Regions from separate parts of the Ruegeria sp. HKCCA5463 genome, predicted to be linked through region 1. Evidence: riboswitches for the same ligand, from Rfam matches in the RefSeq annotation. Region 1 holds a riboswitch; each other region holds the start of a gene.

Region 1 (5,205 bases):
CGACGTTTTCTCGGACCTTGCCGAGTTGAGCCGGGACTGCCGTTTTTCGGATTGCCAGCACAGCTCCGAGCCCGGATGTGCCGTGCAAAAGGCAATAAGCCACGGCATGCTTGATCCGGCTCGATTGGACCGGTGGCGCAAGCTTTGGCGCGAAGATCAGCGCAATTCTGAGACCGTCGCGCAGTCCCGGGCGCGGGACAAAGCGTTCGGCAAGATGGTCCGTGGCGTCATGAAGGAAAAGAAACTTCGCAACCGGTGATGGCGGGTCGGGGCCTGGCCCGTTCTGCGCCGCGTCTGATCAAGCGATCAGTCGCGGCCAAACCGCTGCATTGCGCCGGGCAAATGCTCCGATATGACCAACCTCGGGCAACCCGAAATCGGCGGGGCTCAGCAGGTGGCGGTTGGCATCGGGGCCGTAAAGATCCGCAAGCCGCCAAACCGCGTCCGGCGGCACCATCTGGTCGTCCTCGAAGGTGAACAAATCCACGGGCGTTCCAGAATCCTTCCACTGCGCCGCAGGTAACTCATGCCCGATTTCAGGCACATAATTCAAAGGCGCGGTACACCATTTGCGCCACTGCCAATAGACCGATGCCGGCAGATCCGAGCCGAACCCGATCGCCTTTCCGGGAAGGTAGCCAAGGGCTCGGGCCAAAAGCGGGGCATGACCATACCAGAACAATCCTGCCAAACCCCGATAGGGCCACGGGTGGTCGCTTACGGTTACCAGCCCCGAACACACACAGATCATCCGGTCAATCAGATCGATATCCGGCTGCACAGGCCCCAACATCGCGCCGATCGAATGACCGATGGTCCAATGCTGCGAATCGGGAAACCGTCTGCGCATTTCCGCCCGTGCCGCGGGCATGTCGATCAAGGCCCAATCCGCCATGGTCGCACGCGAGTCTTTCAGGCGGCCAGTCAAGGAATGCCCGTAATCGCGATAGTCATAGGTCAGGCAGGCCATACCCTGCTCGGCAGCAAGCCATCGTGCGAAATGACGGTAATAATCGCGCGGCACACCCGTTGCACTGTTCAGCACGACGACGATTTCGGGCGAGGTCAGCGGGCTGTACAACCGTGCAGACAGTGTTTTCTGCCCGGACGGAAAGCGAAACTCTTCGGTCAATACCGTTTGCTCTGTGTCCAACATGATCTCTGGCTTTGCGCTTGGTAAATCCGGTTTCCGAACCTCAACGCCCTCGACACTATGCATGAACCAACATCGTATCCAGCATGACCAAGCGTCCGGTCAAAAGATCGGCTTGACTCGATGCGTGCTCAAACGCTAGCGGTTGTGTGATGGTTTCCGGCCTCCACAAGGGGTCGGGATGAAAAGGGAACACGGTGCGGTAATGTCTGGTCATGCAGGCAACAACCAAATCCGCGACTGCCCCCGCAACTGTAAGCGGTAAGCGATGCCGAAACACCACTGGCCCCGAAGGCTGGGAAGGTCGGCAAAGCGATGACCCGCAAGTCAGGAGACCTGCCATCGGAAACGAAACCGAAACTCGGGCGGGGTGTCCGGGCAGGTCCTGACGGCATCACGATGTCCCACCTGTCCAAAATATCCTGTCCACCAAGCGCGGAGGGCGCAGGATGATCTGGAAGACAAAAACACATGAATTCAGTGCAACAGTATGTCAGCGGACGGGCAAAACCTGTCCCGCTTTGGCGCGGCTGGCGCGCTCGATATCCGAAGCCATGGCCCAGGCGACCTCGGCCACAAGTGACGATTTCGAGATTGAGGGCAGCAGCGAGCTGTCACATTGCGCCGAAGGATGTCATGCAATTTTCCGCGCGCGATCAGACAGCATTCGTGTCTTTTGCGGAACGCAGCCCGAAACCGCATTTGAGCCGCTGAACGGCTATGCCGACCTGATCTTCGGAAACACGTTCAGTGCGATGCCATCCGGCGTCGTGAAGACCCCACCCTGCGCGATGATCGAAGTTTCCACGATCCGGCCTCGGAAACCTGCTTGCGCGCCCGTGCAGATTTCAATCTGAATCCAGACTGACCTGTGCCTGGGCGCGCCGAGAGGCCCAGGCCAGTTGCGCATCCGTTTCGACGGCGCAAGGGCGCACCGCCCGCAATCGTTGCAGCGCCGTGTCCGCGCGTTCGCCGCATTCGACCATCAGCCGCAGGACAATCATACCTGACCTGCCACATCCCCCGCGGCAGTGCACCAATACGCGACCTCCGCCGGAAAGCGCGTGCCGGGCCGCGGCGCTGACGGACGGCCACGCGTCATCAATCGCTTTTGTCGGCGCTCCGAAATCTTCGATCGGCAGGTGAACCCATCGGCTGGCGCGGCTTTGAATATCGCTGCCAAATTCCTGCGCCCCGTCCTGAAGCATTTCGACATCCGTCGTCATCGAAACAACAAGCCCCGGCTGCCAGGCTGCGATCATATCCAGATCGCTGGAGTAATCTCCGCCGCGTCCGGGCATCGAGGTCAGCGCCAGCGTTCCGCCACCGACTTGCAGGGCGTAGATCACCAACTGCGACATGAATCCTGTCCTCCCCAAAGAACTCTTTACAAAATGAGCCATTAAATCCGCTGATGCAGTTTAGTGCGAAAGCGACTCGTTTCTAAATCAAAAATCATCGCGCCCCGCTGTGGACGCGGGCAACGGTGGCCACTACGCTGTGCCCAAGCACCGAATCCCAACGAGAAGACATGACAGACAGCTCCAGCCCCGCCTATCAGGTTCTCGCCCGCAAATATCGCCCGGAAACCTTTGCCGATCTGGTGGGTCAGGATGCCATGGTGCGCACCCTGAAAAACGCGTTCGCGGCCGACCGGATCGCGCAGGCCTTCATCATGACCGGTATTCGCGGCACCGGCAAAACCACGACCGCAAGGATCATCGCCAAGGGGATGAACTGCATCGGACCCGATGGAACCGGTGGCCCCACAACCGAGCCCTGCGGTCAGTGTGAACATTGTGTCGCCATCATGGAAGGCCGCCATGTCGACGTGATGGAGATGGACGCCGCCAGCCGTACGGGCGTCAACGACATCCGCGAGATCATTGACAGTGTTCGCTATCGCGCCGCCAGCGCGCGTTACAAGATTTATATCATCGACGAGGTTCATATGCTCTCGACCAGCGCGTTCAACGCGCTGCTCAAGACGTTGGAAGAACCGCCCGCGCATGTGAAGTTCATCTTCGCAACCACTGAAATCCGCAAAGTCCCTGTCACCGTGCTGTCCCGCTGCCAGCGTTTCGACCTGCGCCGGATCGAACCCGAAGACATGATTGGCCTGCTGCGCAAGATCGCCGAAGCGGAAAACGCCCAGATCGCCGAAGACGCGCTGGCGCTGATCACCCGAGCAGCGGAAGGATCGGCCCGGGATGCAACCTCGTTGCTGGATCAGGCGATTTCGCACGGGGCTGGCGAGACGACCGCCGATCAGGTCCGTGCAATGCTTGGACTGGCAGACCGTGGCCGGGTTCTGGACCTTATGGATATGATCCTGCGCGGCGACGCCGCGGGCGCACTTACCGAGTTGAGCGGGCAATACGCCGAAGGCGCGGACCCGCTGGCGGTGCTGCGCGATCTGGCCGAGATCACGCACTGGGTGTCCGTCGTAAAGATCACACCTGACGCGGCCCAGGACCCGACGGTTTCTCCGGACGAACGGACCCGGGGCCAACAGATGGCCGAGGCTCTGCCGATGCGGGTTCTGACCCGGATGTGGCAAATGCTGCTGAAGGCGCTCGAGGAAGTCTCGGCTGCCCCCAACGCCATGATGGCCGCTGAAATGGCCGTTATTCGCCTGACCCATGTGGCGGATTTGCCCAGCCCCGAAGAGCTGATCAAACGGTTGCAAGATGCCCCGCCACCGCCGCCGGGCGGGCCCAATGGCGGCGTTTCGATATCCCGACCGGGCACCGGTCCGGCGCCGGCTGGCGCAGCCCATCCACCTGCCTATGCGCCGCCCCCTCGCGGTGCCGGTGGCGCACCGGTTGCAGCCCTGGCGCAGGATACCCAGACGGCCCTTGCCCGGTACCCAACCTTCGACCACGTGGTGGAACTGATCCGGACCAATCGCGACGTGAAGTTGCTGGTCGAGGTGGAAAACGGCGTGCGCCTCGTCTCCTATCAACCCGGACGAATCGAATTTACGCCCGCCGCCCAGGCACCGGCAGATCTGGCGCCACGACTGGGCTCAGCCTTGCAACGCTGGACAGGAAATCGGTGGGCTGTCTCGATCGTCTCGGACGGAGAAGCCCCCACAATTGCAGAAATACGGGACGAGGCCGAGCTGGCACTGAAATCCGAGGCCGAAAAACACCCGTTGGTGCAGGCGGTACTGGCGCAATTTCCAAAGGCGAAAATCACCAGGATCGAAACGCCGGAGCAACGCGCCGCCAAGGTCGAGACCGAAGCGCTTCCCGAGGTTGAAGACGAGTGGGACCCGTTCGAGGAAGACTGACCCCGCCGCCCGTCACCCCCTGTTTCAAACGAAGCTGAACGAAGTTTCAATCGAACACATCCGCCTGCATGTCTCAGATCGTTTGTTGCGACACCGGCCAGCGGTAGGCGGCCCGTGACAATTCTGATCCGGATGCCGCGTAGCCATTCGAACCACGCCCAGATTTTCTTTGCCCTGTGTGATCAGTCTCGGCAGCAGGCCATATGCGCGCCAAGGACGATCTGCGCTATTCGGACCTGCAGGCGAATATGGCGTCGCAGACGGGCGGCACGATCCTGCTGACGCCTGCGCCGATCAACATGCCGGCCGGAACGGTAGAGCCTCCGACCGGCGGGAGAACCCTTGTGCCATGTGGCTGCTGCCCGTATCTAGAGCGCAAACGGAGACACAGGAGAATACTATGCTGAAAGGACTCGGCGGGCTTGGCGGTCTGGGCGACATGGCCAAGATGATGAAATCCGCGCAGGACCTGCAAACCAAGATGACCGAAATGCAGGAAGAGCTGAACAACATGATGGTTGTCGGCGAATCCGGTGCAGGCCTGGTCAAGGCAACAGCGACAGCCAAGGGTGAACTCAAAGGTCTGGATATCGACCCGTCCATCTTCAACGGCGATGACAAGGAAGTGGTCGAAGACCTGATCTTGGCCGCCATCAAGGATGCACAGACCAAAGCCGCTGAACGTTCACAGGAAGAAATGGCCAAGCTGACCGAAAGCATGGGCTTGCCCGCAGACATCAAGCTGCCGTTCTGAGCT
Region 2 (5,205 bases), on a different contig from region 1:
CGAAATGTTCAGAATTGGTGACCTGAACCATTGGTCCGGCCCTTTCAGATGTATACCATTCTTGTGGGCAGTTTGCGATCAAGGACGGCCAAGCTGGCCCTTTGTGCGGTTCAGGCAGCGGCAGAATGGTGCTGCAAACAAAGCTGTCGGATTGTCTGTCGTCCATGGCTGGAATTGACCTGCCATTACCTGTGCTGCTTCGACCTGGTTGGGACGGCATCGCGCCTGCGCGAAGCGTGCAGACTGCCTTATGCAATTTGGCCTATCCTTCTTTCTGACGTGTTCGTCAAAACGGGCCTCCGAAGGCATTGCTCCAACAACAGCCCTTGAGCAATATTATGTCTCACCATCGCCGAAAAACGAAACTTCATGACAACTCGGGAAGGATGAACTAGGACTCTAACAAAGAAAAAGTTCTGGACGTATTGTGGAACACATTGCCTTTACCTTCGAGATGGGGGTCGTTTGCACCCTGCTGGCTTTCACCGTTTTTCTGTTCGTTTCCGAGATCATAAGGATCGACCTTTCCGCCATATTGGTTCTGGTTCTCATAGGCTTGCTCAGCTACGCGCCCGGGCTGGGAAATCTGGCGGATGTCACCCTTCTGTTCGACGGCTTCGCATCCAATGCCGTCATCTCGATCATTGCGGTCATGATCGTCGGGGCCGGTCTGGACAAGACGGGGATCATGAACAAGGTGGCTGCCGTCATCCTCAAATACGGCGGCAAATCCGAAGGCAGGGTTGTACCAATCATTTCCGGCACCGTTGGCGTCATATCCTCGTTCATGCAGAATGTCGGCGCCGCTGCTCTGTTTCTGCCGGTTGTCAGCCGAATTTCCACACGGTCGGGCATACCGCTGTCGCGCCTGCTCATGCCGATGGGATTCTGCGCCATTTTGGGCGGCACCATGACGATGGTGGGGTCGTCTCCTCTTATCCTGCTGAACGATCTGATCCTGACGGCAAATGACAGTCTGCCGGCCTCTCAGAAAATGGAGCCCTTCGGCCTGTTCTCGGTCACGCCGATCGGTGCGGTTCTGATCCTGACGGGAATTGGTTACTTTCTGCTGTTGGGACGTTGGGTTTTGCCCGAGGCTGAAGGGCCTGACAATACGGGTACCGGACAAGGGACACAGGAATACCTGCAAAGGGTCTATGGCCTCAAAGCCGATGTGTTCGAAGTCGTGGTGCCCGAGGACAGCCCTTTGGTCGGCGAGATTCTGGCCGACATCAACCACGAAAACCACCTGTACATCATTTCCACCTTCTATCGCGGCAAAACCTCGATGGTTCAGGTTTTGACAGCGGAAATTGCAGCGCCGTGTCGGCTGGCCATCGTCGGCCGCCGTTGGGAGGTCGAGACGTTCGCCGAGAAATACGGGCTGACCGTTCTTCCGGATTTGGACATTTTCGTCGAAGAGTTCGCCCCAACCAATGCAGGCGTGGCCGAGGTGGTCATCACGCCCGACAGCAAGCTGATCGGCAAATGCCCCCGCGAGCTTTTGTTTCGCAAGACCTACGGGATGTCGCTGCTGGCCATTCACCGCGGCGAAGAGACGCTGAGCCATGTCGAGACCGAGGATCACGAATCCACTCAGATCGGGCTCGAAAAGTTTCAGGCGGGCGACATGCTTGTGGCACATACCAGATGGGACAACCTGATGCGGATCAAACGAGATCCGGATTTCGTCGTTGTGACGACGGACTTTCCTCAGGACGAGCTGCGGCCGCAAAAAGTCGGCTGGGCCCTGGCATTCTTCGCCATTTCGCTGTCGTTGATCCTGTTCACGGATGTCCGGCTTTCACTCTGTCTTCTTACCGGCGCGGTGGGCATGATGCTGACCCGTGTGCTCAGCGTGGACGAGGCATACCGCGCGGTCGGATGGAACACCGTATTCCTGCTCGCCTGCCTCATACCTTTGGGACAAGCCGTGCAGAACACAGGTACGGCCGCGTGGATCGCGCAGCAGATCATGATAATTCTGGACGGCTGGCCGCTCTGGTCGCTGCAAACCGGCATCGCCGTTCTGGCGACGGCCTTTTCTTTGGTCATGTCCAATGTGGGGGCCACGGTTCTGCTGGTGCCTCTGGCGGTATCAATTGCGGTGGCGGCGGGTGGAAACCCGGCCGTCTTTGCCCTGACGGTCGCTATATCGACATCGAACAGCTTCATCATCCCAACCCATCAGGTAAACGCGTTGATCATGGGTCCGGCCGGATACAAGGTGATGGATTTCGTCCGCTCCGGCGGAATAATGACGGCGCTGTTTCTGGTCGTCTCGCTGCTCATGATAAACGTCATCTATTAGTATTAGCGCAAGAGGATCCGGGGGGTTCGGTGGTCTTTTCTCATCATCTGGACAGGTTCAGTCAAGGCACCCGTTCACCATAGTCTACGCCCCTTGCTAAGATACCGTTCGTCGCCGGGCCCACCTCAGGCTGGGTCCCGGCACACCATGCCGCCCATCGACGCCCACAGGTCGCTTTCCATGCCTCTGCATCATTGTTGCGCGCGACTCGCTTGACAAGCAGGCCAGCGGTGCCGCATGTCCCTTTCGTTGGTGTCGGTGAGAGCCGATGAAAAGGGAATGCGTCAACGGTCTTGCCGCCAAACGCAGCCGCCCCCGCGACCGTGAACGGAGAGGATGCCCAATGCCACTGGCCCGAAAGCCGGGAAGGCGGGACATCCGACAGAGGCCCGCCTCTGGCATCCGCAAGCCGGGAGACCTGCCAACAACCGAAGTTGAAACCGGGCGGGGTGTTCCGGTGTCGGGTCCATGACCACTCGTGGCCCGCATGAAACCCCGTCCCCCGCGAAGAGGATTTGGGGGGATGAGAGACATGACCGAGACCGCACCAGTCGAGTTGCTGGTCTGTACTACCTGCCGTCGCGGCCTGCCTGTCGAAGATGATGCGCAACGCCCGGGCGCTTTGTTGCACAAGGCCCTGGAACAGGCAGACCTGCCCGACGGTGTCACCCTGCAAGCCGTTGAATGCCTGTCAAACTGCGATCAAGGCTGTTCGATCGTGTTGCGCGGGCCGGGCCGCTGGACCTTCGTGTATGAAAACCTGAACGAAACAGATCATGTCGACGTCATCGTCGACGGCGCGACCAAGTATCTGGCCACGGAAGATGGTTTGGTGAAATGGCGCGAACGCCCCGAACATTTTCGCAAGAACTGTGCCTCGCGCATTCCCCCCATTGGAGCCTGACATGTCGAACCTCGAAAAACTCCCCGTCACAGTGATCACCGGCTTTCTGGGCTCGGGCAAGACCACTTTGGTGCGTCACCTGATGCAGAACCCGCAGGGCAAGCGCCTTGCCGTCGTAGTCAACGAGTTCGGCGATGTAGGCGTCGATGGCGACATCCTGAAATCCTGTGCCATTCCAGATTGCCCGGCGGAAAACATCATGGAACTGGCCAATGGCTGCATCTGCTGCACCGTGGCAGATGATTTCATTCCCACCATCGAGGCCCTGATGGCGTTGGAGCCGCGCCCGGATCATATCCTGATCGAAACCAGCGGTCTGGCCCTGCCGAAACCGCTGCTCAAGGCATTCGACTGGCCTGACATCCGCTCGAAGATCACCGTCGACGGCGTGATCGCCTTAGCCGATGCCGAGGCTGTGGCCGCAGGCCGTTTCGCGCCCAATGTCGAAGCGGTGGACGCCCAGCGCATGGCCGATGACTCGATCGACCACGAAACGCCCCTGTCCGAGGTGTTCGAGGATCAGATCTCGTGCGCCGACATCATCCTGCTGACCAAGCCCGACCTCGCCGGCCCCGAAGGCGTGGCCAAAGCGCGCGAGATCATCGCCGCCGAGGCGCCGCGCCCCCTGCCCGTCGTCGAAGTGGCCGAAGGTGCCGTGGACGTGCGCGTTGTGCTGGGTCTGGAAGCCGCCGCCGAGGATGACATGGACGCCCGACCCTCGCATCACGACGGCCATCACGATCACGAGCATGACGATTTCGAAAGCATCATCGTCGAGCTGCCCGAGCAGACCGATCCGGCCCAACTGGTCGCCAATATCGAACGCCTCGCCAATGAACTGAACATCCTGCGCGTCAAAGGGTATGCCGCCGTTCAGGGCAAACCCATGCGCCTGCTGGTCCAGGCAGTGGGTGCCCGCGTGCGTCACCAGTATGACCGCCCGTGGGAACCCGGTGAAGACCGTCGTTCGCGTCTGGTCGTCATCGCCGAGCATGACGATATCAAAGAGGCGGAAATCCGCGAAATCCTCGTGGGTGTGCGTGAGGCTGCCGAGTAAGACCCATGCACGTCGTCTTCCGCGAAAGCCACGGGCTCGAGGAAACCGAGACCCCAACCGATCTGGGCCAGAGCCCGGCGGATCTGGTGGTGCTGTCGTTTTCGGACAGCGATCTGGGGGCTTTCGCGGCGGGCTGGCATCGCGGCGGCGGACCGGAAGGGCGAATGCCGACCCTGCGGCTGGCGAATTTGACGGCGTTGAAACACCCGTTATCGGTCGATACCTATGTCGAGCAGACGATGGAGGGCGCCAAGGGCATTCTGATCCGTCTGATCGGCGGCGTCCCCTACTGGCCTTATGGGTTGCAGCAGGTTTTGGCCCTGGCGCAGGCCAAGGGCATCGCACTGGCGGTGCTGCCCGCCGACGGGCGCGAGGACACGCGGCTGGATGACTATTCCACCCTGCCGGTCTCGACCCTGCGGCGTCTGGCGCATCTGTGCGATACCGGCGGCGAGGTCGCGGCACAGGCGGCGCTGGCGCAGATGGCTTTGGCGGCGGGGCTTTATGCCGGTCCGGTGATGGGCGCCAAGACCTTGCCCGAATGTGGCGTGTGGTGTCCGGATCGCGGCGTAATCCCGGTGGAAACCGCGTTCGAAAGCAAGGCCAAACGAATCCTCGTCACCTTTTACCGCGCTTACCTGACCTCGGCAGACACCGCCCCGATCGCCGCCCTGATCCGCAGCCTGCGCGCCCGTGGATACGCGGCGGTGGGCATGTTTGCCCCGTCTCTCAAGGCGCCCGTGGCCGCCGACTGGTTGCGGGACCAGGTTGTTGCGCTGAACCCATCGGCCATTGTCAACGCCACCTCGTTTTCGGGAAAAGGTGCGTCGGGAACGTCGCCTCTGGACGCGGCAGGCGTGCCGGTGTTTCAGGTCGCTCTCGCCACCTCGCGCCGCAAAGCCTGGGCCGAGGCGGAACGCGGTTTGTCCCCCG
Region 3 (5,205 bases), on a different contig from region 1:
TATCTTTGAGGCGGCACGTCGCATCGCACCGGGCTGTTTCTTTGGGGACAGCCTAGCGCTGGAAGCAGAAATGTTCCTAAGCGGAACCGGCCTGCCGATCCTGTATCAGGCGGTTGAATTGGCAGCCGGTCAAGCGCGAACTCAGGCGCGCTCTGCAAAGGACATTCTGAACGATGCCCGTAACGGCACCGATCTGGTCGCCGAAAAAGCCGCGCAGATTTTTACCACCCATCTGGGTGCTTTGATGGGTGATCTGGCGGTCACCTTGATGCCGGAGGGGGGCGTTTTCCTCGTCGGCGGCGTTGCCGAGAAAAACCGCTGGCTATTCAGTGACAACTTCAAGGATGCGTTCAACGGCGGCGGCCGCTTCAGCGATTTGCGCCGCTCCCTGAACCTATACGTATCTGAACAGGCAGAGTTCGGGATCATCGGCGCAAACAACTTCTGCAAGAATGCGCTGAGACAGCAACCAGACTAACCGAAGTTTCTTACCTAAAAGGACCAAGACATGATCCTGTGCTGTGGTGAAGCGCTGATAGATATGATTTCAGAACCGACCGCATCGGGCGCAATTGGTTTTGTGCCACATACTGGTGGTGCAGTTCTGAACACAGCCGTCGCGATGGGACGTCTGGGTGTTCCGGTAGGGATGCTGACAGGTTTGTCATCGGACATGTTCGGCCAACAACTGATCGATGCGCTGAAAGCGAGCCATGTGGACACGACACATGTGATCACCTCGGACCGTCCCACCACGCTTGCCTTTGTGCAGCTCTCGGATGGACACGCTTCTTACAGCTTTGTTGATGAAAACACTGCGGGCCGGATGTTGCTGCCCGAAGACATGCCCGATCAGCTTCCTGCTGTCTCTGCCCTGTATCTCGGTGGAATCAGCCTTGCGTGTGAACCTTGCGCAGATGCCTATGCCGCCCTTCTGGACCGCCACGGTTCCGACCGGGCAGTGATGCTGGACCCGAATATCCGCCCGGATTTCATCAAGGATCAAACCCGATTTCGGACGCGTTTGAACCGTATGATCTCGCGTGCGGATATCGTCAAGGTTTCAGACGAGGACCTGGACTGGATCATTCCGGGCGCTGAATCCGAATCCGCAAAAGCGTCTGTGCTGTTGCAGGCGGGTCCTTCCGTTGTCATCGTCACGCGTGGCAGTGAAGGGGCGCACGGTTACCTGGCGGATGGTTCCGAAGTCTCGGTTCCTGTGAAACCCGTTGAAGTGGTCGATACGATCGGCGCAGGTGACACGTTCAACGCCGGCGTTCTGACCGAGCTCAGCCGCGCAGGGCATCTGACCAAGTCAGTTCTGCGCGGATTGACGGTTGAAAGCCTGCAAGCCGCCATGGAACTGGGCGCTGACGTGGCGGCCGTAACCGTTTCCCGAGCCGGGGCGGAACCCCCTTGGGCGCACGAACTTTGATCTGCGGGATGGCATGATGAAACGATCCGAAATCAACCACATCAAGCCCTATGCACAGGCGTTCATTCAACCCTTCGGCGCCGTGTTGCCACCCTTTGCGGATTGGTCGCCCGAGAAAATGCGCAGCCCTCTGGCCAAAACGATCCGCAGCCGCGGGCTGGGATGGGATATTACCGATTACGCACAAGGCCATTTCGACGAACATTACCTATTCCCGTTCACTCTACGCACTGGTTAGACGAAGGATCTGAAATCCGGGCGTGGGATGCTCTGTGCAGAAAACTATTGATCTCGAAAGACAATCAGCTTTCTCCGGTGCACCGGCATATTATCAAGGCAGAAGACATCATCAACCGGGGCGGCGGCGATCTCTTTCTGGAAATTCATGCGCCGGATCCAAACGGTGGCGTCGACCGCAGCAACCCGATGACGGTCCCCAGCGATGCCTGCCCTGTAACCTTGCAACCCCAAGAGCACGTACGGCTGAAGCCCGGGTAAAGCGTAACTCTGATGCCCGACATCTGGCACGCTTTCTGGGCCGAGCGCGGCGATTGCCTTATTGGCGAGGTATCGACCGTGAATGACGACCGTACGAACAATGTGTTTGAAAAGCCAATTCCACGGTTTTCAAAGGTCGAGAAAGATTTCGAGCCGGATTTCCTTCTTGTATCAGACTATTGACACCGTTCGGTCCGGGCTGGCGCAGCAGGACAGCTGGCGCGGCTGTTGCAATTCCATCTACCACCGCCTTCGTCTGCCGCTTGACAAGTCTGGCATTGCCGGACTAGCTGAGCGGGATGGTTCCGTAAGGGATGAAAATGGGAACACGGTGCGGCGCTGGAATGTGCCAAGTCCGTGACTGCCCCCGCAACTGTAAGCGGTGAGCGACGCCACTTCACCACTGACCCGCATGGGTTGGGAAGGTCGGCCAAGCAACGACCCGCAAGTCAGGAGACCTGCCATCGCACTATAAACCAACCCGAGGCGGGGCGTCTCGGAAGGAGGCTTGATGGCGTGTTTGCGTAATATCTGGGTATGTGCCCTCTGTCTGCGTCTGGCAAACGACGGAGATGGCTATGACCTGCTATTCTGATCACTACGTTCTGATCTGTTCAACATGTCAGGGGGCGATGTCTGCCGAGGCTGCGCAAGACGAGCTGAATGCCCGGTTGCCTGACGGTTTTGAAACCCGAATGGTGGCCTGCATGGCAGGTTGTGAACGGGCCATGACGGTCGGATTTCAGGCCCCGGGAAAAGCGCAGTACCTGTTTGGCGATATCACGACATCACACGACCTGTCCGCCTTGGTCGAATTCGCGACCCAGTTCGGCGACAGTGACGATGGCTGGACCAGCGCCTCGGACCGCCCCCCTGCCCTTTTCGCAAAGACCTTGTCGCGAATACCCGCATTGCCGTCCGGTGGCGCTTCATGAGTTTTCTGGTTGCCGAAAATTTGGAGTACTATGCTCTTAATGGCGATATCCTGTTGCAGGATGTGTCCTTTCGTCTGGAAGAAGGATCAATTCTGGCAATCGCCGGGCCGAACGGCGCCGGCAAGACCACTCTGCTGAAACTGCTGTGCGGGATCGAACGGGTTATCTTGGGTGATGTTTGGATAGAAGGCCAAAGCCTTCGGACCCTGTCCGCCCGCCAACGTGCCCGCTCCATTGCTGTGGTCGGGCAGCAGGAAATGCCTGACGGGCGGATGCGCCTGCAAGACTATGTTGCGCTGGGGCAAATCCCGATTCAGGGCGAACGTTCGATGGCTCAGCACAAGGCTGATCTGGAACGGGTTCTGACGACGACCGAGCTGTCGCATTTTGCCAACAAAACGATGGGTCAACTGTCCGGCGGAGAACGTCAGCGCGCACATATCGCGCGCGCGTTGGCCCAGAACCCGTCCTTGCTGTTTCTAGACGAGCCAACCAACCATCTGGACCCCGATGCCAAGGGGCACATGCTGTCTCTGGTTGCTGATCTGGGGGTAACGGTCGTCATGATCGTCCATGATCTGGTCATGATCCCGGAATTCGCCACCCATGTGGCGCTGATGAAAGCCACGCGTCTGACGGGGTTCGGGCCTGTTGTCGAAGTTCTGACCCCAGACCGGGTACGTGAGACATTCGGCGTGGATTATCTGTGCTTTCAGCACGAAGGCCGCATGATCCCCGCACTGGATATCCGAAAACGGAAACTGTCATAATAACAGGAACTTAAATATGATGCAGAAACTTTGGCCGGTGGTTGTTTTCGCTGGCTTGGCAGGTGGCGCGGCAGCGGAAGCCGTCACCGTGGACAATTGCGGCGAACCGCTGGTTTTTGACTCGGCGCCGGAACGTCTGGTCGTGCATGACATGAACATGGCGGATATGGCCTTTGCGCTCGGCCTTCAGGACAAGATCGTGGGGCTTACCGGAATTACCGGCTGGTACAAAACAAGCCCTGATTTTGATGCTCAGCGTGGCGATATCCCAGAGCTTGCCCCCAAATACCCGACCATTGAAAACCTTGTGGCCGTCGAACCCGATCTGTTTTTCGCCGGTTGGTACTATGGCATGAAACCCGGCGGTGACGTCACGCCCGACACGCTGGAACCCTTTGGTATCAAGACCATGATCCTGACCGAAAGCTGCGTGCATCTGGACAAGGATCGCCCCGAGGCCAGCATGAACCTGTTGTTTGATGACGTTCTGCGTCTGGGCAAGGTCATGCAGGTCGAAGACAAGGCCGAGGCGCTGGTTGCCAGCTGGAAAGACAAATTGTCCGCCATCGAAGCAAAAACAGCCGATCTGGAAAAGCCCCGCGTATTCCTGTTGGACGGACCGGCCGATGCTCCGTTCACCGCTGGCAAGTTCGCCATTCCCGATGCAATGATCGCAGCCGCGGGTGGCGAGAACGTGACGCATGATCTGGATACCAGCTGGGGCCGCACGTCGTGGGAGGCCGTGGCAGCGGCCAACCCGGAGTTTCTGGTGCTGCTCGATTATCAATCCGGCAACGGCGCAGAGGACACTTTCCAGTTCCTCAAGGATCACCCGGTGATGTCACAAACGGACGCGGTAAAGAACGAGCGCTGGATTGGCCTGCGTTACGAGGAACTGACGCCCGGCCCGGCAAATATCGAGGCGATCGAGAAGATGGCGAAGGCGATGCACCCGGAGACCAATTGATATGGTCCGATTGGGCCGTTTGATAGTGCTGGGGGCGGTTGTTCTGACCGCCCTTTTGCTGTTGTCGATCGTCTACGGGACCACCCCAATCCCCATAAGCGAAGTTTTTTCGGCCATCGGCCTCGGAACCGGTCTGGTGGAAGGAGACATGTCGCCCTTGCACCGGATCGTCTTCGACCTTCGCCTGCCCCGTGCCTTGTTTGCCGCCGTGATTGGTGCGGGACTGGGCGTCGTTGGTGTCGTTTTGCAAACAACGACGCGAAACGATCTGGCAGATCCGTTTCTGTTCGGTCTGTCCTCGGGTGCTGCTGCCGGCGCCGTTCTGGTGATCACCGTCACGGGTGATGTCCTGGGAATCTGGACGTTGCCGCTGGCGGCATTTTGCGGTGGTCTGATTGCGTCCGGCATTGTTCTGGCGCTGGTTCAGGGCTTGCGTACGAGCGCACCCGAAAAACTGATCCTGGCTGGCCTGGCGGTGTCCTTTCTGTTTTCCGCGATCACCAACTACCTGATTTTCTCTGGCGACAATCGCGCAGCGCATTCGGTGATATTCTGGATGCTTGGCGGTCTGGGACTGGCAAGATGGGAAACCTTCCCGCT

Evidence for each region. A riboswitch is a leader RNA that binds a small molecule or an ion and turns the genes downstream of it on or off. The one in region 1 is predicted to bind cobalamin.
Region 2: linked by a shared signal. The riboswitch ahead of GOW09_RS15170 (DUF1636 domain-containing protein) and the one ahead of GOW09_RS17770 (hypothetical protein) in region 1 are both predicted to bind cobalamin.
Region 3: linked by a shared signal. The riboswitch ahead of GOW09_RS13945 (DUF1636 domain-containing protein) and the one ahead of GOW09_RS17770 (hypothetical protein) in region 1 are both predicted to bind cobalamin.

The regions. Positions count from the first base shown of each region.
Region 1 covers NZ_WQFL01000009.1:46,982-52,186, forward strand. The annotation lists gene rsgA (ribosome small subunit-dependent GTPase A) at 1-259, shown strand, start outside; gene GOW09_RS17765 (hypothetical protein) at 299-1,156, opposite strand; cobalamin riboswitch at 1,290-1,512, shown strand; gene GOW09_RS17770 (hypothetical protein) at 1,603-2,010, shown strand; gene GOW09_RS17775 (dual specificity protein phosphatase family protein) at 2,002-2,514, opposite strand; gene GOW09_RS17780 (DNA polymerase III subunit gamma/tau) at 2,685-4,448, shown strand; gene GOW09_RS17785 (YbaB/EbfC family nucleoid-associated protein) at 4,849-5,202, shown strand.
Region 2 covers NZ_WQFL01000007.1:65,445-70,649, reverse strand. The annotation lists gene GOW09_RS15175 (SLC13 family permease) at 455-2,311, shown strand; cobalamin riboswitch at 2,545-2,752, shown strand; gene GOW09_RS15170 (DUF1636 domain-containing protein) at 2,844-3,215, shown strand; gene cobW (cobalamin biosynthesis protein CobW) at 3,217-4,272, shown strand; gene cobN (cobaltochelatase subunit CobN) at 4,278-5,205, shown strand, end outside.
Region 3 covers NZ_WQFL01000006.1:125,678-130,882, reverse strand. The annotation lists gene GOW09_RS22645 (ROK family protein) at 1-478, shown strand, start outside; gene GOW09_RS13955 (carbohydrate kinase) at 509-1,435, shown strand; partial or broken gene GOW09_RS13950 (D-lyxose/D-mannose family sugar isomerase) at 1,452-2,116, shown strand; cobalamin riboswitch at 2,217-2,414, shown strand; gene GOW09_RS13945 (DUF1636 domain-containing protein) at 2,512-2,868, shown strand; gene GOW09_RS13940 (ABC transporter ATP-binding protein) at 2,865-3,638, shown strand; gene GOW09_RS13935 (ABC transporter substrate-binding protein) at 3,655-4,605, shown strand; gene GOW09_RS13930 (iron ABC transporter permease) at 4,607-5,205, shown strand, end outside.